Regions from separate parts of the Sporosarcina sp. FSL K6-5500 genome, predicted to be linked through region 4. Evidence: riboswitches for the same ligand, from Rfam matches in the RefSeq annotation. Region 4 holds a riboswitch; each other region holds the start of a gene.
The links. A riboswitch is a leader RNA that binds a small molecule or an ion and turns the genes downstream of it on or off. The one in region 4 is predicted to bind S-adenosylmethionine.
Positions count from the first base shown of each region.

Region 1 (5,817 bases), 530 kb from region 4:
TATGATGATTAAGTTCCTAGTTTGACTAACTGAACCATCAATTGCATCTTGATTGAACGCGGCACCAACTGTCCAACCGAAATGCGGGACTTCGGTAAAAACGCCGACCATTTCATTCTTATCTTCATTGTATTGTCCGATTCCCTTAGTTTTTTCTTCGTTAAATAATGCCGTTAAATAAGATAAATCCGCCAATTCCTCTTTGTCTGTTAGTAAATGAGGGTGAACGATTGCCCCATCATTTCTATCAAATAAGAATGGGTAGCCTCCAAATCCAAATTCACTTTTGGATACACTATCAGTAATATTTCCCAAACTAATGTCTACCCCAATAACACCAACAAGTGAATTGTTTCGTTTCATCGCTTTAGATGCCGTAATAACATATCCACCTGACGCTGCATCGACATATGGATCCGACCATACAACTTTGTCTGGTTGGTCGCTAGCTGCTGTATACCATACGCGGCTAGTCGGATCAAATCCATCGATAACGAGATGGGGAACAAATTTGGTATATTTGTTTTCGAATCCAAAATACATTAAATCCGTATCCGTCATTTGTCCCATATAATCATTAAAGACCTTTTCGATGCCTCGACTTAATTCGCTATCACTTCCGGTGCCATACTGCGTCTCTATAAATGATGTGACTTCCGGATTTTCGGTAAGCAAATATAGCGTTTTTTCATATTGCAACATACTGTTTTCAATCGATCGACTCATCTCCTGCACGGCAACTTCACTTTGATTTATAAGTACATTTTCCGTTTGCTTTTGCATTTGAAGATTAACGAACAAGTTTACTACCGTAAGGATAATGAAAAATAACGCTATTACACTGACAATAATTTTTGCTTTAATCGATTTCATTTCACTTACCTCCTTCTACTTTGATTCGACATACTTCACTCATAAATTCTGACCTCATTAGACTATATTTTTGATTATAGTCTAATAGTCACTAGAATGATAGAATATTTTAAATAATATAATGTATTTCGACTTATTAAATATACGCAAAATAAAAAACGCCATTCTCTGGCGTTTTAAATGCTTACTTAATACGTTGTAAATGTTTCGTACAATTAAACAGCTCGCATAGGTTTCGATCTTCTTGCAGTTTAATAATAGTGACTGATGTGTTTTCCAGATCCATAGCTAAATCCTTGTAAGGGACAAGCTCTTTTATCAATCGACCAATAAATCCTCCATGACTGACGACTAAGATTCGTTTATCTGGATGCAATTCTTTTATTTCCTCTATGAAATTAAGTCCGCGTGAAATAATTTCTTCCTGCGGTTCGAAACCGAGTTCCAGCTGTCTCCATGAGTGCCCCCATTTTTTTACTCGCTCCATTTCCGTCAATCCTTCAACCAGGCCACCCCCTGATTCCCGCAAGCGATTGTCCGATAAGAGACGGATATCAGGCATACTGTCCGCGATGATTTCAGCTGTTTTTGCAGCACGAATTAAAGGACTTGTGTAGATGACATCCCATTGTTCACCAGAAAGTCTTTGAGCTACACCGTGTGCCATCTCAATTCCTTCATCATCAAGTGGGACATCAGTACTTCCTTGTGCCCTTCCTTCTTTATTCCACGCGGTAACGCCATGTCGTACAAACCCAATTATCGTAATCGTAAACACCTCCCTCTTCACATTTACTCACAAACCATTTCCAAGTATTCCCTATACGACATACCCTAGCGACCTTAGAACATTATTCATAAATGATTCCGTATATAAGTATACTTCCTCGCGCTCTGGTTCCTGATAAACGTCATGGTACAGCCGTTTCCATTGCTTATATTGAAACTCAGAAAGTTCCTGTCGGATAAACCATTTCTTAGCAAGCACTATGTCTGTTATTTTATCCTCTTCCGCAATATGCATAAGCACTGGGATATCATGAACACTTCTTTCACTCTGCGCAACCAATTTCATGAATGATTGTAACTCTTTATACCAGGCTACGGTGAATTCATCGTTATAAAAGTCATCTTGCTTAGCTTCTTCATATAAATCACTATTGCGTGTTAACATCTCAATGTCAATTTCATGATTCAATTTCATGGATGACGAGAATTTTGTCAATACGTTCGAAAATTTAGGTGGCTGATGACGCAATGCTAGCCATGGGGAACTAAAAACAGCCCCTGCGCATTCAATTTTCTTTCGCTGTAAAAGACGCATTACGAAGGTGGCACCTATTCCATGTCCAATAATGAACAAAGGTAAATTATCATCGAGACCGACCGCTATTAATTTTTCCACAAATTTAGCGTAGGCATCAAATTGTTCATCGTGAATTTTTCCGACACCTTCCGCCCCGTGTCCAGGTAAATCTCCTGTCACGACATGAAAACCGCTGTTTCTTAGTTTCTGAATAAGCCATGCATTTCTACTATGATGTTCGTACACATTATGGACGATGGCCACGACAGCTTTTGGTGGCCCTTCCGCTTCCCATTTCCACATGGTCATCTTCCCCTCATCTATCTAGTTCTTTTATCTATATATTTCCCTATTTATCTACAATAAAAACCTAATCTTTGTTACGATAATTATACACTACCTAAAGAAAAGAGGAGAGCATCATGATTTATCCTTATAAAGGAAAAACGCCTGTAATTGATCCGTCCGTTTTCATTGGCGACTTCACGACGATTTCAGGTGATGTGACAATTGGTCCTGAATCGACAATTTGGTTTAATACCGTAATCCGGGGTGACGTATCTCCAACAATTATTGGACGTAAAGTAAATATTCAAGACTTATGCTGCCTTCATCAAAGCCCAAAGTTTCCGCTTATTCTTGAAGATGAGGTGACAATTGGGCACCAAGTAACGTTACATAGTTGTACGGTAAAAAAAGGAGCGCTTATCGGTATGGGTTCCATTGTTTTGGACGGTGCTGAAATTGGCGAAGGGGCATTCATTGGCGCAGGCAGTCTCGTGCCGCCTGGTAAGAAGATTCCCCCGAATACGCTAGCACTCGGGTCGCCAGCAAAAGTCGTGCGTGAGCTGAATGACGACGATCGTGCGGACATGGAACGGATTGTTCAGGAGTATGCCGAAAAAGGGCAGTATTACAAGAATTTACAACAGTAATAAAAGAGCTGCCTTTGAAGGCAGCTCTTATTTTTTTATAAATAAAAAGATTACTAAACCAATTAACACAAATAACGCAACAACCCCAACCAGTAGTAACAAACCTATTAAACTCATAGCCCGACGCTCTCTCCTCTCCGATCAGGTTTCACTTTATAACAATTGTATCATTTGTTTATAGCTCCTGTGATGAGAGTGTACGACAGATTCGCTACACTCTATGACGCCCGCTAAATCAAACATCCTAAACAGAAAAAACACCAAAAAACAGGGAAATCCTGCCTTTCAGTGTTTACACTACATTATTTCCCTGCTAACTCTTTCAATGCATCAGCTTTATCCGTTTGTTCCCACGGTAGATCAATGTCTGTACGGCCGAAGTGACCGTATGCAGCTGTTTGTTTATAAATTGGGCGGCGCAGATCAAGCATTTTGATGATGCCTGCTGGACGAAGGTCAAACAGTCCACGCGTAAGCTCAACAAGTTTACTTTCCTCGACTGTGCCTGTTCCAAATGTATCGATAGAAATCGATACAGGTTGTGCAACACCGATTGCATAAGCAAGTTGCACTTCACATCGATCTGCAAGTCCTGCAGCGACAATGTTCTTCGCAACATAACGTGCCGCATATGAAGCCGAGCGGTCCACTTTCGTCGCATCTTTCCCAGAAAACGCACCGCCGCCATGACGCGCATAACCACCGTACGTGTCAACGATGATTTTACGGCCAGTAAGACCTGCATCTCCTTGAGGTCCCCCTATTACGAAGCGGCCAGTTGGGTTGATGAAGTACTTCGTGTCTTCATCGATTAAATCAGTTGGTACAACCGGGTTTATGACGAATTCTTTAATATCACGCTGAATTTGCTCAAGTGTTATTTCAGGGTGATGTTGCGCTGAAATAACAATTGTATCGATGCGTACTGGTTTATTGTTTTCATCATATTCAACAGTCACTTGTGTTTTTCCATCTGGACGCAGATACGTAAGGGTTTCATCTTTGCGTACTTGTGCAAGTCGGAATGATAATTTATGAGCTAGGCTAATTGGTAACGGCATCAGTTCCGGTGTTTCATTACAAGCGTAACCGAACATCAAACCTTGGTCACCAGCTCCAATTGCTTCAAGTTCATCATCTGTCATCGAACCTTCACGCGCTTCAAGTGCCTGGTCAACGCCTGCAGCGATGTCGGCTGATTGTTCATCGATCGCAGTCAAAACTGCAGATGTTTCCCAATCAAATCCGTATTTCGCGCGTACATAACCAATTTCTTTAACAGTTTCACGCACAACTTTCGGGATATCGACATATGTTGTCGTAGTAATTTCTCCTGCAACGAGGACAAGTCCTGTTGTAATTGTCGTTTCACATGCAACACGTGCATTTGGATCTTCTGCCAATATAGCATCTAGAATAGCATCCGAAATTTGGTCACACATTTTGTCCGGGTGTCCTTCAGTTACCGATTCTGAAGTAAATAGTCGGCGATTTGTCATGTTATTTCCTCCTTATATCCTACGAGATTGATACGGTACTCATATGTCCCATGTAGAGTCTTTTCTAAATGAAAAGACTACAAGCCATTGCGAGCTCTATACACGAGGATTAAGGGCGATATCATATAAAAAGCCCTTCGCTCACGTAATAATACATGAGGAAAGGCATGATTTCATAAGCACCTTTCACTCTTATCATACAAGGACTGTGCCTTGCTACAGGTTTGGCACCTTCGCGCAGACAAAACGTCTGTGCAGGTTGCCGGGTTTCATAGGGCCTGACCCCTCCACCAGCTCGGGATAAGAGTATCCGTTCAACTATATATGCTACGAAAAATCTTGTTGCATGTCAAATCTTTTTACCCATTTTGCGTATAAATCCTTGAGGTTTGAATTAGTATAGATTATTATTCTTAATGTGTTATACTAATTCAATAATGTGATGACACCCAATTGATTGGGACTATATGCAAAGGACGGTACATACTTATGATATCTGCGAAAATTAGTGATGACCTCAACAAACTTCTTTCTGGGAAAAATGTAAAAGTTCAACTTTCAGTTCCACAACTTGTTGAAAAAGCGATTTCACGTGGTGAAGCTCAATTGACATCAGACGGAGCGGTTACAGCTCAGACAGGCAAATATACAGGTCGTTCACCTAAGGACAAATACATTGTTGAGGAAGCGTCCTCCAAAGACAAAATCGATTGGGGCAACGTCAATCGTCCAATCTCTTCTGAAATTTTCGATTCATTATATAATAAAGTAATCACTCATTTGAGAACAAAAGACGAACTGTTCGTCTTCAAAGGTTTTGCAGGCGCAGATCCAGCTTCACGACTATCCATTCAAGTTGTGAATGAATTTGCTTGGCATAACCTGTTTGTTCACAACTTGTTCATCCGCCCAACTGAAGAAGAACTAGTACAACATGAATCACAATTCACAATCGTTTCGGCTCCTTCATTTAAAGCTGATCCTGTGGTCGATGGTACGAATTCAGAGACATTCATTATCGTATCAATGGAAAAACGTATTGTTCTTATCGGTGGAACTGAATACGCTGGCGAAATGAAAAAATCAATCTTCTCAATCATGAACTACTTACTACCAGAAAATGGAATTATGCCAATGCACTGTTCAGCAAACGTTGGTGAAGACGGCGATGTTGCCCTATTCTTCGGTCTTTCTGGAACAGGTA
Region 1 covers NZ_JBBOTP010000001.1:2,758,058-2,763,874, reverse strand. Annotated here, with positions in the region: gene MKX62_RS13285 (methyl-accepting chemotaxis protein) at 1-873, opposite strand, end outside; gene MKX62_RS13280 (histidine phosphatase family protein) at 1,058-1,651, opposite strand; gene MKX62_RS13275 (alpha/beta hydrolase) at 1,694-2,482, opposite strand; gene MKX62_RS13270 (gamma carbonic anhydrase) at 2,602-3,114, shown strand; gene metK (methionine adenosyltransferase) at 3,417-4,613, opposite strand; SAM riboswitch class I at 4,803-4,920, opposite strand; gene pckA (phosphoenolpyruvate carboxykinase (ATP)) at 5,103-5,817, shown strand, end outside.
Region 1: it holds a riboswitch for S-adenosylmethionine, as region 4 does, so the genes downstream of both, metK (methionine adenosyltransferase) here and MKX62_RS10510 (MFS transporter) in region 4, are expected to answer to the same signal.

Region 2 (5,817 bases), 850 kb from region 4:
TGGCTATAACAATATTCTAGCGCTAAGCCCACCGCTGTCTTGTACCGATGAAGACGTGGACTTTATTATTGCGGTTATGAAGAAAGTGTTCAATGAAAATGCATGAGTTAGGATGAGATTTTTAATCTTGCTAAACCAAAAACGGAGAACCTCCAATTATAGGGGTCCTCAGTTTTTGGTTTTATTTTTTCTAAAGACCATTGAAACGCGCTTCTCGCTACGCTCTTTCATACGCTGAAAATTCTCGAGATGTTTCCAAATGGCGATTGCAAATAACAAAGTTGCTATTACGACTGGCCAGTATCCGTCTGCCAATACTGCCATCGCGATGAGCGTGACGTAGAGCATCAGCACACCAAACACGAGAAAGTCTGTTACTAGCGCTACGACGACAAATAATGCAAAACCAATGAGCCCGATCTGCCAGTCGATTGCAAGCAGTACACCAATTATTGTCGCTGTTCCTTTTCCGCCGTTAAAGTTCATATAAAATGGAAAGTTATGGCCAATAACGGCTGCGGCGGCTGTAAGAAATAAAAGTAAAGCCACAAAGGCTTCTGAAAATCCTGCGTTTTCTGCGAAATAGTGCACAAGTAAGACAGCTCCTGCACCTTTACTGATATCGATTACTGCAACTAATGCGCCGAACTTCTTCCCGAGAACAATGGTCGCATTCGAGGCACCGGCATTTTTCACACCGGTTTCTTTCAAGTTAACGCCGGATATTTTCTGCGCAACAACTGATCCATGCAGGCAACCAACTGCATATCCCCATAAGAGCACGCCTACAATCCATAACCACATATCAAGTTCCTCCTAAAATAACGGTAGTCTAAGTGTAACATTCCACATAGACACAAGTTTCAGAAATATTATTCGGTAAACTATTGACAAAGTATTGAGATATCTACTATACTATGTCACAAGATGGAAAACTGAATATCACAAACTCTTATCAAGAGCGGCGGAGGGAATAGGCCCTGCGATGCCCGGCAACCAGCAAGTGACTAACTTGCAAAGGTGCTACTTCCTACAGATTCGTGCGAACGGTCTGAAAGATAAGGGGAGGAATAAGCGAAAGCGTAACCCTCTTCTTAAGCGAAGGGGGTTATTTTTCATTCCAAAAATACCCCTAACGTCTCCGCCCATTACAATCACATCCATCTAAAAAAACTCTGGAGGTAATGACGATGACAAAACTTCAACCCGAAACACTTCTTCTGCACGGTGGACAAAAACCGGATCCTGTAACAGGTTCACGCGCAGTTCCAATTCATAGAACCTCATCTTTTGTATTCCGTGATACAGAACATGCTCAAAAACTATTTGCACTACAAGAAGCAGGCAACATCTATACACGAATTACAAATCCAACTGTTGCAGTTTTTGAAGAGCGTATTGCGCTTCTTGAAGGTGGTACGGCGGCAGTTGCATTCTCCTCAGGTATGGCAGCTATCGCTTTCTCTATCTTGAACGTAGCTGGTGCTGGAGATGAAATTGTCGCAGCAAGCAACTTATATGGCGGTACTTATAATTTATTCGCCGCTACACTTCCGCGCTACGGTATCAATGTAAAGTTTGTCGATGCAACAGATCCTGAAAACTTCCGTGCAGCAATTACAGATAAAACAAAAGCAATATTCGCAGAAACAATCGGTAACCCGAGTCTTCATGTACTCGATATTGAAGCGGTTGCGGACATTGCGCATGAAAACGGTCTACCGCTTCTTATTGATAGTACATTTGCTTCGCCATATGGTTCGAATCCTATCGAATTTGGTGCGGATGTTGTCATCCATTCCGCTACAAAATGGATTGGCGGACACGGTACCACGATCGGTGGAGTTGCTGTTGATGCGGGTACATTTGACTGGACGCAAGGGAGGTTTCCTGGCTTCACAGAGCCTGATGCGTCATATCATGGTCTCCGTTACGGAATTGATACAGCAGCGGCGGCATTTGCGACTAAACTACGCGTTCAACTATTGCGTGACTTCGGACCTTGCTTAGATCCAGATAGTGCATTTAATTTCCTCCAAGGACTTGAAACACTGCATTTGCGTGTGACAAGACATAATGAAAATGCCGTTAAAGTAGCGGAGTTCTTGAAAAAACATCCATCTGTCGAATGGGTAACATATACAGGCAACGAAGATCACCCATCTTATGACCTTGCGAAAAAGTACTTGAAAAACGGCTTCGGTTCCATTATTGTATTTGGTATTAAAGGTGGACGGGATGCAGGCCGGAACGTGATTGATAACGTCAAAATCTGGTCGCATGTTGCGAATGTTGGGGATGCAAAATCACTAATTATCCATCCAGCTTCAACGACGCATCAGCAGCTTGGGCCTGAGGACTTGAAAAAATCAGGTGTGACTGAAGAATTGATTAGACTATCGGTGGGCCTTGAATCCGCGGAAGATATTATTGCAGACCTTGCACAAGCAATCGAACTAGCGGTACCAGTAACAGTATAATTTTTTGGTGACAAGAAAGGGCGTGACAATCGTGGAGACGGGGATAGTGGAAATCGGGCATCTGGTATTGGAATCAGGAGTCGTCTTGGTAAATGTACAGCTTGCCTATGAAAGAACGGGCAGGTTGGATGCACCCCATGTACTTGTTTGTCATGCCTTGACAGGAAGTCACGTGACAGTTGGAACGGATGACTATCCGGGTTGGTGGAGCGGTCTTGTCGGCAAAGGAAAAAGTATCGATACAAATGAATTATCCGTTATCTCTTTTAACGCACTTGGCGGAAGTGACGGATCAACAGGACCGTTAACTGTAAATCCGGACACAGGCGAGCTGTATAGAAATTTATTTCCAGAAGTAACGATTCGAGATATGGTGCATGCAGAACGGAGAGCGCTGACGGTATTAGGTGTCAATCGATTAAGGGCGGTCATCGGGGGTTCGCTCGGTGGCATGCGTGTACTGGAATGGGGCATTATGTATCCCGAGGGTATGGATATTCTTTTCCCGATGGCGGTGACACCACAATCAACTAAAATTGGGAACATGGAATCTCCTTTTGGGAATAGCAGAAATGACATGGAGAGCTTCTACCCCTTAATCCGTGCCATGAATACGCATGACATCGGCCGTGGTCGAGGAGGCGTTGAACTAGCTTCCCGCCTGATATCTGCAAAAGTGGTGGCGTTTGCGTTTACACACGATCCGATGTTTCCGACGGATGAAATTCGAACGTTCGCCTATATGATTCCCAACTCTATATATTGTTTGGTCAATACAAAACATGGCTATGAAAGTTTTTTAACGGAATTTGAAAAATGGGGACTCATCATCAAACAGTCCATGGAGGTGGCGTTATGGCGTCAATCAAAGTCGCTCTACTTGGCTTCGGCACTGTAGGTGAAGGGATTTATAGGATTTTGAATGAAAGGAAAGAAGAGATTAAGCGGGAAATGGGCTGTACAATCGACATTGTTTCCATTTTGGTCCGGGATAAGGAGAAAGAACGTCTAGCGACACCTGGAACGAAGATAACGGATGACATTCAAGAAATCCTGTTAAATCCGGACATTGACCTCATATTTGAGGCGATTGTTGGAGAAGAACCCGCTTATACGTTTCTTTCGGATGCAATAGAAAAAGGTTTTCATATAATAACTGCGAATAAGACCATGTTTGCGAAACATGGTCCGGCGTTACTAAAACATGCGGAGTTCCGTGGAGTTTACGTTGGGTATGAAGCAACGACGGCGGGTGGCATACCGATTATCCGTACGGTGACAAACTTGTTACCGACAGACCGGGTGTTACGAATTAGAGGTATTTTGAATGGCACTTCCAACTTCATCTTAACGAAGATGCGGGAAGAGGGAATTCCATTTAAAGCCGCGCTTCACGAAGCACAGACGCTTGGCTATGCGGAAGCGGATCCGACGGACGATATAAGTGGCAAAGATGCCTTTCGGAAACTGATGATTTTGAGTGCACTTGCATTCGGTACGCAACCAAATTGGCAAGACGTTTCGGTTGTTGGAATCGACAAGATTACTATTGAAGATGTGGCGGATGCATCTAAGGCTAAGCTTCGTTATCGGCATGTCGCTGATATTTTGATTGACGAAAAGGGGACATTGCACGGAAGTGTTGGCCCGGTACTTATCGGAACTTATCATTCGCTATATGGTGTCGAAGGTGTGGACAACGCAATCATCGTTGAAACTGACTATCTCGGTGCCTTAACACTTGTCGGTCCGGGTGCAGGTATGTACCCAACGGCAAGCGCAATGGTCGGAGACTTCCTTCAAATGATTGGAAAACGTGAAAAGGTTCTTGTTAATAGTTAAGAAAAAGCGATTCCATTTATGGAATCGCTTTTTCTAGTTATTATTTTAATTTCATCAACTTTAATTCGGCTTTCAACGCTTTGAGCAACGCGACAACCATGAGCAGCATGACGAAAGAGAAGGGCAATGCAGCGATGATGATCGTGTTTTGCAAAGCGGTGAGGCCGTTGACAGATAGCAAAATGAGCGCAATTGTCGATTGGATAACGCCCCAAATGAGCTTCACATTATTCGGCGGTGTCAACGAACCATTCGTTGACTGCATGCCAAGGACAAATGTTGCTGAATCGGCTGAAGTAACGAAGAACGATACAATCAATAAAATTGCGAAGACTGATATCATGAACGACATTGGCATAACATTGAACATTTCGAAAATCGTCAGTTCTGTACTGGATTGCGTCAAGTCGACAAGCCCTTTTTTCTGGATATCAATCGCTGTCGTTCCAAACGCTGAGAACCAGAATGTAACCAGCAAAGTAGGTGCAGCAAGTACGCCAATCATGAACTCCCTGATTGTACGGCCTTTTGAAACACGGGCAATGAACATACTGACAAACGGTGCCCATGAAATCCACCATGCCCAGTAGAATATTGTCCAGTCGTCAAGCCATTTCCGGTCGGTAGAGTCCAATGGTGCTGTACCGAAACTCATTTGGACAAGGTTTGAAAAGTAGCCGCCAAATGAATCAGTGAACATATTGAAAATGAGTAATGTCGGTCCAAGAACGACGATAAATCCAAGCAGTGCAAGAGCAAGGACTAAATTTGTATTCGATAAATATTTTATGCCCTTACTTAATCCTGACCATGCAGATGCAACGAACAGGACCGTGACGATTGCGATGATGACAAATTGTGAAAAGATATTGATCTCAACACCAAATAAGTAGTTTAGGCCTGCATTAATTTGAACAGCGCCGAAGCCGAGTGATGTAGCAACGCCGAATGCTGTTGCGAAAACGGCGAGTACATCGACGAGAGTACCCCATGGTCCAACCATTTTTTCACCGAATATCGGCTTCAATGTTGCTGAAATTAATCCCGGTTCCCCTTTGCGGAACTGGAAGAAGGCTAAAGATAGCGCAATGACTCCGTACATGGCCCATATGTGAATCCCCCAGTGAAAGAAAGATTGACGTAAGGCTTCTTTGAAAGCAGCATCCGTATTTGGATCTTCCGAAGCAGGACTGATTGCAAAGTGTGATAATGGTTCAGCGGCACCATAAAAGACTAGGCCGATACCCATCCCGGCGGAAAACAGCATGGCAACCCATGTAACTGTTGAAAACTGCGGACGGTCCGTATCTTTTCCAAGCCGGATTTTTCCGTATGGACTGACGATGAAAAAGAAACTGAGCGCTAACATAAATGACATGAGCAGCATATAGTACCAACCGAAAGACGACGCAACAAAGTTTCGGACATTCGTTGTAACAGCCTCAAAACTTTCAGGTGCAAACGCGCCATATCCGACGGTCAAAATAATCAGACC
Region 2 covers NZ_JBBOTP010000001.1:1,377,360-1,383,176, reverse strand. Annotated here, with positions in the region: gene MKX62_RS06300 (aspartate aminotransferase family protein) at 1-106, shown strand, start outside; gene MKX62_RS06295 (glycerol-3-phosphate acyltransferase) at 169-804, opposite strand; SAM riboswitch class I at 950-1,065, shown strand; gene MKX62_RS06290 (O-acetylhomoserine aminocarboxypropyltransferase/cysteine synthase family protein) at 1,191-2,480, shown strand; gene MKX62_RS06285 (hypothetical protein) at 2,512-3,378, shown strand; gene MKX62_RS06280 (homoserine dehydrogenase) at 3,336-4,322, shown strand; gene MKX62_RS06275 (BCCT family transporter) at 4,363-5,817, opposite strand, start outside.
Region 2: it holds a riboswitch for S-adenosylmethionine, as region 4 does, so the genes downstream of both, MKX62_RS06290 (O-acetylhomoserine aminocarboxypropyltransferase/cysteine synthase family protein) here and MKX62_RS10510 (MFS transporter) in region 4, are expected to answer to the same signal.

Region 3 (5,817 bases), 840 kb from region 4:
CCTTGTATTTACACCAAAGGAAGAGCGAAAGAAAGGCTACGCGCGGACGATGGTAGCAGCTGGAACAAAGGAACTTCTAAAAAAATATGATTTTTGTGTGCTTTACACTGATTTGATGAATCCGACAGCAAATAAAATCTACCAAGAGATCGGCTACAAGAGAATTGCAGATTCTATACAGATTGGATTTAGCTTGAAATGAAAAAGGTGTGATCTTTATAGGAAATCTGAATCACATAGTTGATCGAAATTTATATGAAAATATCTGATATGGGAAAAATTAATTCCGAAACTAGAAGATAAATATGACACAAACAATCACAATAACTAGCTGGAAAGTACAGAGAAGAAGGCGTGGCTGGATCCATCATGTGATAAGTCCAAATGATATTCGCTCTTTTCAATGTTTCTAACGAACTAAGAATATTTCATGTCAAAAAAGCCAAGAATAGAAAACTCCTGGCTTTTTTGATATGAAATTCAAATTAAATTATTTTATCGTGAAAAAATATCGAGTTTTTCAATTCGTGCAACTGCTTCTTTTAAACGGTCTTCACTTTCCAATAAGCCAACACGTATATACCCTTCACCATACCTTCCAAAAGCATGGCCCGGTGCTACGGCAATGTCTGCTTTGTCTAATAGTAACTTGGTGAATGATTCGCTTGTATATCCTTCTGGTACAGGTAACCAAGCGAAGAAAGATGCAGCGGGCGCGATGACATCCCAACCGATTCGTTTACATTCGGAAATTAAGACATTCCGGCGGCTTTCGTAAAGTGAAACGAGCTCATCCACACAATCCTGGCTTCCCGATAATGCCTCTGTTGCTGCGCGCTGAATTGCTGGGAATATATCTATGAATAAATGATCCTGCAATAAGCTGATTGCTTCGATAATATCGGCATTACCGATGGCAAAACCGACCCGCCATCCCGCCATATTATACGTTTTTGACAATGTGTACATTTCAATTCCAACTTCTTTTGCACCTTCTGCTTGCAGGAAACTGACAGGTTTCGCACCGTCAAAACCGATTCCACCATAGGCAAAGTCATGCAAAATTGCAATATCATTGTCTTTTGCCAAAGCAATCGTTTCTTCGAAAAATGGAAGTGTGGCTGTTGCGCTTGTTGGGTTATTTGGATAGTTCAAATACATTAATTTTGCTTGCTTCTTTTGTTCATCGGAAAGAGCAGAGTAATCAGGTAAAAAATCGTTTTCTGCAAGTAATGGCATTAAATCGTATTTAATATTGGCTAAGCTTACACTCGATAAATAATCGGGATATCCCGGATCCGGCAATAAAAGTAATTCATCTTCGTTCATAATCGCGAGGGGTAACTCGACCAATCCAGGTTTTGTTCCAAATAGAATCGCTACCTCTGTTTTAGGATCAATATGAACATCGTATTCTCGTTTATAAAAGTCAGCAACAGCCTGTTTTAATTCGGCAGTCCCTCTGAAAGGGGAGTATCCATGTGTTGTTGGATCTTCGACTGCTTCTTGGAGTGCTTTTATAATATGTGGAGGTGTCGGTTGATCGGGATTTCCACGCCCCAAGTTAATAACGTCGCGTCCTTCAGAAAGTGCTTCTTGTACGTTTCGAACAAGTGATGCGAAAAAGTGCGGTGGTAGGTTCTTGAGTCGATTTGATAGTGCCATGTAATAACCTCTCTTCTATGTAATCCAATCTTTATTGTAAAAGAGTAAGATAGTATAAGTTTTTCACTTGGAGCAATGTCTAGACTCCAGCGCTTGTCGGGTCTACCAAGGCGCTTGCGCTTTTCTTATTGTCTAGCTCCAGGAGCCAGCCGCTCGGAGGCCCACAGGAAGTGGGTCACCTAGCCATTGCCGCAGGACGCGGCGTACTTAGGCTAGGTTCCTTGAAAAGCAATCCAGCTATGTGGCAAAGAGCGCCACGTCGTGCCTGCAAGGATGCAGGTATGCAGTCGTTGCGACAGGACGTCGCGCTCTTAGACTGCCTTCCCCTGGATTGACTTATGCCTGTCGCGTCTAGACGGCGCCTTCCGCTTTTCTTATTGTCAGTATACATGGAATGAAATGAAAATGATAATAAATTGTTATATATCAGAACATATTATGTTGACAATCTTATTGAGACATACTAATATGAAACTTATCAATCAAAATAATTACATAATGGTACTTATCAAGAGAGACTGAGGGATAGGCCCGATGACGTCCAGCAACCCCTTGCGTAATGTAAGGAAGGTGCTAACTCCTACAGAGTGAATTTCATTCTGAAAGATGAGCTGAAACCTTTTTATTTTCGGTGCTTCTTTCATATATGAGAGAAGCATTTTTATATGGTCAGACATCTGAGATTTCGTACTTCTATTTATAGAAAGAGGAGAATTGCATGATTCAAATTCAAAACGTATCAAAAGTATACAAAACAAAAGAGAGAATCGTGACTGGTGTTGATAATGTCTCACTCGACATTAACACAGGAGAAATTTTCGGAATCGTAGGTTACTCAGGTGCAGGGAAGAGTTCTCTTATCCGTTGTCTAAATTTGTTGGAAAAACCAACGAGCGGAACGATCTTAGTAGATGGATTAAATTTGATGAAGTTACGGGGGAATAATCTCCGTCAGGCACGTCTGAAAATAGGAATGATTTTTCAACACTTTTATTTAATCAGCCAAAAGACAGTATATGAAAATATAGCATTTGCTTTACGGGCAGCCAAAACGCCTGCCAATAAAATAAACGCTCGGGTAACGGACTTACTAGAAATGGTTGGCCTCTCTGATAAACGGGATGTTTATCCTGCGCAGCTGAGTGGTGGCCAGAAGCAGCGGGTAGGTATTGCCCGAGCACTAGCGAATAATCCTTCAGTGTTACTGTGTGATGAAGCAACATCTGCATTAGATCCAAATACGACGCTATCTATTTTAAGGCTGTTGAAGAAAATAAATAAAGAATTGAAGATTACAATCGTTCTAATAACACATGAGATGAATGTCGTGAAAGAAATTTGTGATCGCATGGCAATTATGCAAGATGGAAAAGTGATTGAAGAAGGACAAGTATATGATATATTTTCAGATCCTCAAGAAGAATTGACGAAAGAATTTATTAGTAGTGTTGTGTCATTTGATGTGCCGTCAATGATTTTGAGCAAGTGCACGGGCAAACTGGTCAAAGTCATGTTTAAAGGTGATGTCGCAGGCGATGGAATTATCTCAGATACTGTGCAGCAATTTACTATACAAGGTAATTTCCTACACGGCTCCATTGAATATATTCAAGAAAGGCCACTCGGTACTTTCCTGATGGAACTAAAAGGCGAGGATGACGAAATAGAAAAGGCAATTGCCTATATGTCATCACGAGCTGCTCAAGTGGAGGTAATTGACAATGGGAATTGATTTACAACACGTTATAGAGTTAATGCCTGATATTACAAAAGCATTTGGGGAAACACTTTATATGATAAGTATTTCTCTCGTTATCGCACTTGTTATTGGGCTTCCGCTAGGGATTTTGCTGTTCACTACCGATAAAGGCTTATTTTTAGAAAATCGGGCATTGAACTCAGTTATTGGCTTTATCGTCAATATGGTCCGTTCTGTGCCGTTTATTATTTTACTCGTCGCGTTAATCCCTTTAACGATTTTAATAGTAGGTACTCCGATTGGCCCTGGGGCTGCTAGTGTTTCATTATCTGCGGCAGCAATCCCTTTTTTCGCAAGAATTGTGGAGACTTCACTAAGAGAGATTGATAAAGGTGTTATCGAAGCTGCAATCGCTGTTGGTGCAACTCCGTGGATGATTATCAAAGATGTACTATTGCCTGAAGCAAAAACAAGTATTATTCAAGGCGTGACACTTACAGTAATTAGTTTAGTCGCCTATTCAGCAATGGCTGGTGTTGTTGGTGGTGGCGGAATCGGGGATTTAGCAATTCGATTCGGCTACTATCGTTACGACAATACAATAATGGTAGTGACCGTGGTGATATTAATACTATTTGTACAAGTAATTCAGTTTGCAGGAGATCGGATTTCAAAAGTAATTGATAAACGATGATGGGGAGAGAGAAAATTATGAAAAAGTTTCTATTAGTTGTATTAGTACTTGTAGTTGGAACCGCACTAGCTGCTTGTGGTGGCAAAGAAAAAGCTTCGGATGAAAAATCTGTGAAAATTGGTGCAACCGCTGGACCATATAGTGATATGTTGAAAAAGGCGATTATTCCTGGACTTGAAGAAAAGGGATATAAAGTTGAACTAATTGAGTTTAGTGATTATATTCAGCCGAACAATGCCCTGGCAAGTGGCGATATTGATGCAAACCTGTTCCAAAACACGACTTATTTAGAAAATGTCGTTAAAGAAACGGAAGCTGAATTATCACCACTTATTATCGTACCAACAGCTCCAATGGGCATTTATTCGAATAAATTTAAGACAATTGAAGCTATTGAGGATGGAGCAAAAGTTACCATTCCAAACGATCCTGTTAATGGAGCCCGCGCCCTTTTAGTGTTACAGGATGAAGGTCTAATTGAATTAGATCCAAATGCAGAAGTGCTAAAAGTATCTGAAAAAGATGTAACAATGAATAAGAAGAACTTGGTGTTTCAGCCAATCGAAGCGGGTCAGCTTCCACGTTCAGTTGACGGTACTGATTTAGCGGCAGTTCCTGGAAACTTTGCCTTGGCTGCAAGTATGAATTTATTAGATGCGCTAGCACTAGAGGACATGCTTGATATATACAGAAACGTAGTTGCAGTAAAAACGGAAAACATTGATAAGCAATTTGCTAAAGATATTATTGAAATAGTAGAATCAGCAGAATTTGAAAAAGTAATTGATTCAGATTTTGAAGGCTTTGGTAAACCAGAGTGGATGAAGTAAAATCTAACTAGCAACGTCAAAAAGCTGACGAGACCATTACGGTTACGTCAGCTTTTTTTGTTCTTCCTGCCTAGGAAATTATAAAATCTGGACAGTGGATAACCTGCGAAAGCTGATATTTCACGTCTAGACTCAAGCGCCTCTGAACAGGCGCTTGCGCTTTTTTTTTATTGTGAAACGTTAGCCGTTTCGTTTGCCTCAATTTCTTCCGTCAACACAACTAGCTGATCAATCAAATCACCGATATAAGCGATTGTGTCACGCAATGGTTTTTCTGTTGTAATATCGACACCTGCCATTTTTGACAGTTCAGCAGGGGATTTTGTACCACCAGCTTTCAATACTTCGAGCCATTCATCGACAGCAGGCTGACCTTCTTCAAGGACACGTTTAGATACTTGAGTGGAGATTGTGAGTCCAGCACTGTATGTGTATGGATACAAGCCCATGTAGTAGTGTGGCTGACGCATCCATGTAAGTTCCGCGCCTTCATTAATCTCCACATCATCTCCCCAGAACTCTTCAAGCACGCCGCGTTTCAAGTTGTTCAATACACCGGCGTTGACACTTCCGCCTGCATCAATGCGTTCATAGACTTTTCGTTGGTAGGCAGCTTCTAGTAAGTGCGTTACAAAGTTATGGTAGTACGTGCGTGCAACGATTGATGAAATGACCCAACGCTTGAATTTCGGATCATTTGAGTTTTCTAATAGGTGGTTAGCCACGAGCATTTCATTCATCGTCGAAGGTGCTTCGATGAAATACAGGGATGGGCGTGCATTGAATACGTTTTGCTCTCGATTTGCATTGTAGAAATGACCCGCATGCCCTAATTCATGAGCTAAGACGAATACATCATTCATACTACCTGTCCATGAAATAAGGATATATGGATGGTTGCCATAAGGGCTGGAACAGAATGCTCCTGT
Region 3 covers NZ_JBBOTP010000001.1:3,067,307-3,073,123, forward strand. Annotated here, with positions in the region: gene MKX62_RS14755 (GNAT family N-acetyltransferase) at 1-202, shown strand, start outside; gene MKX62_RS14760 (pyridoxal phosphate-dependent aminotransferase) at 496-1,665, opposite strand; SAM riboswitch class I at 2,168-2,278, shown strand; gene MKX62_RS14765 (methionine ABC transporter ATP-binding protein) at 2,384-3,397, shown strand; gene MKX62_RS14770 (methionine ABC transporter permease) at 3,387-4,058, shown strand; gene MKX62_RS14775 (MetQ/NlpA family ABC transporter substrate-binding protein) at 4,076-4,888, shown strand; gene pepF (oligoendopeptidase F) at 5,056-5,817, opposite strand, start outside.
Region 3: it holds a riboswitch for S-adenosylmethionine, as region 4 does, so the genes downstream of both, MKX62_RS14765 (methionine ABC transporter ATP-binding protein) here and MKX62_RS10510 (MFS transporter) in region 4, are expected to answer to the same signal.

Region 4 (5,817 bases):
TGCAGGGTATGCATGCAGTTCTGGTATGGCGGCGATTCAGCTTATCTTAACGCTGTTCCGTCCTGGAGATGAATTGATTGTCCCAGAAGATATTTACGGTGGCACATATCGCTTGCTCGAACAGTATTCCGACGTTTATTCAATCGGTACAACGTATACGAGTTTCGCCGATGTGAACGAGACCGAAAAGTTGATCACTTCGAAGACAAAAGCGCTCTTCATAGAAACACCGACCAATCCACTCATGCAAGAATTTGATATTCGGCAGTATGCAGAACTGGCTCAAAAGCATGATTTACTGTTGATTGTTGACAATACATTTTTAACGCCTTATTTCCAGAGACCGATTGAATTCGGGGCTGACATTGTCATGCACAGCGCAACGAAATATATCGGTGGACATAACGATGTCCTCGCGGGACTTGTCGTTGCAAAAGGTGAAAAACTTTGCGAACAACTTGCCGCCAACCATAATGCTATCGGCGCAGTCCTCTCCCCTTCCGATTCTTGGCTAATCATCAGAGGGCTGAAAACACTGCATTTAAGAATGAAACAGCATGATGAAAACGCGAAAATAATCGTCAATTATTTGAAAGATGAACCACTTGTTACGGACGTTCTCTATCCAGGAAAAGGTGGAATGCTATCATTTCGGCTGAACGATAGTGAATCGGTCGGGCCATTCCTTGAAAATCTGCAGCTCATTACATTTGCGGAAAGTCTTGGTGGAGTGGAAAGTTTCATCACTTACCCTGCAACGCAAACACATGCCGATATTCCTCGTGAAGAACGAATACGACGTGGCGTCTGCGACCGACTTTTACGTTTCTCTGTCGGAGTCGAAGAGGCTGACGATTTGATCGCAGATTTGAAGCAAGTGTTTGCAACTTTGAATAGCGGGGTGCTACAACGATGAGTTTGAATAAAGAACGGTTGGAAACGACTATTATCCATGCTTCGACCCGCGGAGATTACGAACAAAAAACAGGTGCTGTCAACGTTCCTATCTACTTATCTTCAACGTTCCATCAGGAAAGCTTCGATGCATTCGGGCCGTATGATTATAGCCGTTCGGGCAATCCAACGAGGGATGCGTTGGAAAAAACGATTGCCTCACTAGAAGGCGGTTCGCGCGGATTGGCCTTCGCTTCCGGAATGGCTGCCATCTCAGCTACATTTATGCTCCTTTCTTCGGGTGACCATATCGTGGTTACCGAAGATGTCTACGGCGGCACATACCGATTCGTAACCGAGGTATTACCGAAATTCGGTATCGACCATACTTTTGTAGATCTAGCGAATGTAGATGAAACCGCACGTGCAATCCGTCCAAATACAAAAGTGATCTATATTGAAACACCATCCAACCCGCGTTTGGGCATTACAGATATTGAAGCGATAGTTGACCTTGCAAAATTGAATGACTGTCTGACGTTTCTCGACAACACATTCATGTCGCCACTTTACCAGCGTCCACTAGATCTTGGAGTTGATATCGTTGTTCATAGTGCTACCAAATTTTTATCGGGGCATAGCGATATCATTGCTGGGCTAGCGGTTACAAAGGGGGAAGAACTTGGCAATCGATTGGCATTCATTCAAAACTCTTTCGGCTCTATTCTAGGCGCACAAGATTCTTACGCGTTAATTCAAGGAATTAAAACGCTAGGTGCCCGTTTAACACAGTCATCCGAATCGGCGAGTAAAATAGCCTCGTACTTGAACGACCACCCGTTAGTAGAAGAGGTGTTTTATCCAGGGTTAGCAAGTCATCCAGGACACGTAATCCACTCGAAACAATCGACAAGTCCAGGCGCTGTCTTATCTTTCCGTTTGCCAAACAGAGATGCAGCAAAGGCCTTTGTTGAAAACGTTCGGATACCCGTTTTCGCAGTAAGTCTAGGCGGAGTTGAATCAATTCTCTCCTATCCTGCAACGATGTCCCATGCCGCCATGCCTAAAGAACAACGGGAGAAACGTGGTATTACCGATGGTCTGCTACGTTTTTCTGTTGGACTCGAGCATGTCGATGACTTGATTGCCGATTTTGATCAAGCCTTGATTAAAACAAGTGAAAAAGTTGCCATACCTAATTAAGTACCATTAAAGAAAACATTATTATATTGGAAAGAAGGAATTTAAATTGACAAAACCTATAGCCGAACAAACTTTGACGAAAGCACCATTTAAAGCAGATCACGTCGGGAGCTTTTTAAGACCAGAACGCCTAAAGCAGGCTCGTTTGCAAAGAGAAACCGGTGATATCACTGCCGAGGAATTACGCACAATCGAAGACGAAGAAATTACAAAGCTCGTCGAAAAACAAAAAGAAGCTGGACTAATTTCTGTGACAGACGGAGAATTCCGCCGGAAATGGTGGCATTTTGACTTCCTTTCTGGCTTTGACGGCGTTGAGTTTTTCGAAACAGATAAAGGACTCCAATTCAATGGTGTTGTAACGAAAGCACACGGCATTAGAGTGACAGGAAAAATTGGGTTTAGCGACCATTACATGATTGAACACTTCAAGTTCCTGAAAAGCATCGCAGGTAATGCAGTTGCAAAATTCACGATTCCAAGCCCGAATATGCTGATTCACAGAGCGACATTCGAAGAAGGCATCTATGCAAATGATGAAGAATTATTTGATGACTTGGTTACTGCCTATCAAGACGTAATTCAAGCACTGTACGATGAGGGATGTCGTTATCTTCAAATCGATGACACGTCATGGGCTTCCTTCTTGTCGGAAGAAGGAAGGGAAACATTGAAAGCGAAGGGGCAAGATCCTGACAAACTTGTACAACTATCCGCACGGGCCATCAATGAATCCATCGCGAAAAGGCCTGCCGACTTGCTCGTGACGATGCATATTTGCCGCGGCAACTTCAAATCGACCTATTTTTCTAGTGGTGGCTACGAGGATGTATCCGAAACAATTTTCGGCGGATTAGATGTTGACGGTCTTTTCCTTGAGTTTGACGACGAACGCTCCGGCAGTTTTGAACCGTTGCGCCATGTCAATCGCCCTGACCTTTTCGTCGTATTAGGCTTGATCACCTCTAAATTCGGCGAATTAGAGGCCCCTGAACAGCTTAAAGCAAGAATAGCAGAGGCCACAAAGTATGTTCCTTTAGATCAACTATGCTTAAGCCCACAATGCGGCTTCGCATCAACAGAAGAAGGTAATCAGTTAACTGAAGAACAACAATGGGAAAAAGTTCGTCATGTTGTAACTATCGCGCAAGACGTTTGGCAGTAACCTTTACAAATTAAATAGGCTAATAAAACTCTTATGAAGAGCGGTGGAGGGGCTGGCCCTATGAAACCCGGCAACCATTCAACAATCATGTTGATAAGGTGCTAATTCCTGCAAAGCACTATGCTTTGGAAAATGAGAGGGTATTTTCTCTCGAATGCCTCTCTACTAACACAGTGGAGGGGCATTTTGTTTTATTAACAATAGAATTGGATGTGTGAGGAATGAAAAAGGAAGGCTTGCAAAGGTATCATACGATTTGGGGCTTGTTATTTTTAGGTTGGTTTGTTTCTTACGTTGACCGGGTTGCAACTGGGCCGATCATTACATATATGATTGAAAATGAAGTTTCTTTTTTTGCAGACGTGGCAAACCCCCATGGAATTGGCGGATTGATTGGTAGTTTATTTTTTGCCGGTTTTATGTTAATGCAATTTCCTGGTGGCTACTTTGGGGACAGGTTTGGCTATCGTGCTATTATCATTTTAAGTATTGTTTGGGCTGGAATCGCCACTTTATTAACAGGTTTGGTGGGGGGCCTTGTTGCATTTATTCTTTTCCGAGTCCTACTCGGGCTAGGCGAAGGCGTTTTTTATTCGAATGACCGCTCTTATATTGCCTATCATACACCTCCTGAAAAAATTGGATTAGGAATGGGCGTGGCGCTTACCGGACTTTCTGTTGGTCTGACAGCAGGCACACTTGGCGTCCCTTATCTTATTACAGTCGCAGAACCATTTATGGGTGAAGGGGCTTGGCGCTTTCCTTTTTTCGTGACCGGAACAATTACACTCATTATTGCACTCCTACTATTTAAATATATGAAGCCCAAAAACGATTCAAGTGCTTCTGTAGATTTGTCTTCACCTGGTATTAAAGCACAGTTTGGCAAAGGGCTATTGTACATGTCCATGTACTCAGCCGTTTTTCTTGTCATAGTGATGGGCATCTATTACTTTTCCGTCAAACTAGGTCTATCCTCTATCGCGATTGCGGTCATTCTTGTTGCACTTTGTCCGCTCTTAATACTTTATTTATACACAACGAAGAAGTCTGAAATAAAACCGTTAATAGCGAATAAGAATCTTTTCTTATTGTACTTGTTCTTTATCCCTATCATGTGGCATCTATGGTTTTACGGATTTTGGTCCGTCTCTATCGTCAAAGATTTCGGTGGCGGTGCGTTAATGGCTGCCGCTTTGATTGCATCGTTTAATGGTTTGGCCGGAATCATTGGTTTTCCTCTTGGCGGCAAAATTTCTGACATAGTGGCCAATCGTCCAAATGGGCGACGTAACGTCCTTGCTGTACTAACCGCTGTACTGACTGTAACTATTTTTATATTTGCAGTCTATGTCATGATGGGCAATAACAACCCCATCGTTATGTCTGTCATTTTGTTTGTCTCCGGATTATTCTTTTTTGCATTGCAACCGGTGGCACATGCTCTGGCTTCCGATTTGACGCCCGAAAAAAGCAGAGGATCCATGTTTGGAATGCTCAATTTGATTGGAGAAATCGGAGCAGTTCTCTCACCTGTCGTCTCCGGAGTCATTCGAGATAACACCGGCAGCTGGGGCTTGCCACTTCTACTCGATGGCGCATTAATGGCGGCGGGCCTAGTTCTAGTGCTAGCCATCTCCAGTAAGGCGGTCCGCAAGAACGTTGTATCCTTGGCTTGAGAAAAGCGCAAGATGCCCTTTAAGATGCAACAGGCATAATTCAATCAAAGGAAGTAGGCAGGCTAAGATCGCGATGTTCTGCGGCAATGGCTCGTGGGGCTAGACACTATTCCAGGTGATCTGCAACTAAATATTTGAACAACTATCTCACTTGGTTTCAAGTATTAGAAAGTAGCCAATATCAGAGAAATGAAGTCACTTTGAATGACTTGATTATCAGAGGAAATCTAACACAAAATACAGAAACCTATGATGCACCTATATATGTTGAACTAATGGTTCTATATAATCTCCAGCGAAGGCGCCTCATAGGGGTAGCCGAGCGTTGTTGAGTGGATTCTTTATGTCAACATATATAGGATTCGCACTATAAAAAGTAGTTCTTATTCAACTAACGGACCATTTAATGGAATAAACTATGTTAAAATTGAATCAATTCAAAAGCAAAAGAAAGGAGGGATTATAATATGGGCTCAACTTTGGAATTTGTGCGTATTTTACTACCTATTGTAATAGTGGGTGGAATTGCAGTATTTGTAATTCTAAGAATGAAACATAAGTATAAGAAAGGCACGCTTGGTAAGAAAAAGTCAAAAAGTGCTCAAAATTTATTAGATAGTTTAATACCATTCGGAATGATGATTGGATTCGCTATTGCTGTACTTTTAAACATATTTTCCCTAATTCCCTTACTATCTGCAATTGCTTGGGGACCTGGGATAGGTTTATTAGTTGGCTATTTTGCTTATGAAATTTATAGCAAAAAAGAAGAAATTTATCCCTAACAATTATTTTCCATAAATGGGTACCTTAGTATAAGAAGACTGTACTACGAATTAGAACTTCTGGATAATTGGAAGTTCTAATTTTTTCCTA
Region 4 covers NZ_JBBOTP010000001.1:2,223,749-2,229,565, reverse strand. Annotated here, with positions in the region: gene MKX62_RS10525 (methionine biosynthesis PLP-dependent protein) at 1-916, shown strand, start outside; gene metC (cystathionine beta-lyase) at 913-2,097, shown strand; gene MKX62_RS10515 (5-methyltetrahydropteroyltriglutamate--homocysteine S-methyltransferase) at 2,144-3,262, shown strand; SAM riboswitch class I at 3,291-3,401, shown strand; gene MKX62_RS10510 (MFS transporter) at 3,484-4,941, shown strand; partial or broken gene MKX62_RS10505 (hypothetical protein) at 5,064-5,273, shown strand; gene MKX62_RS10500 (hypothetical protein) at 5,409-5,726, shown strand.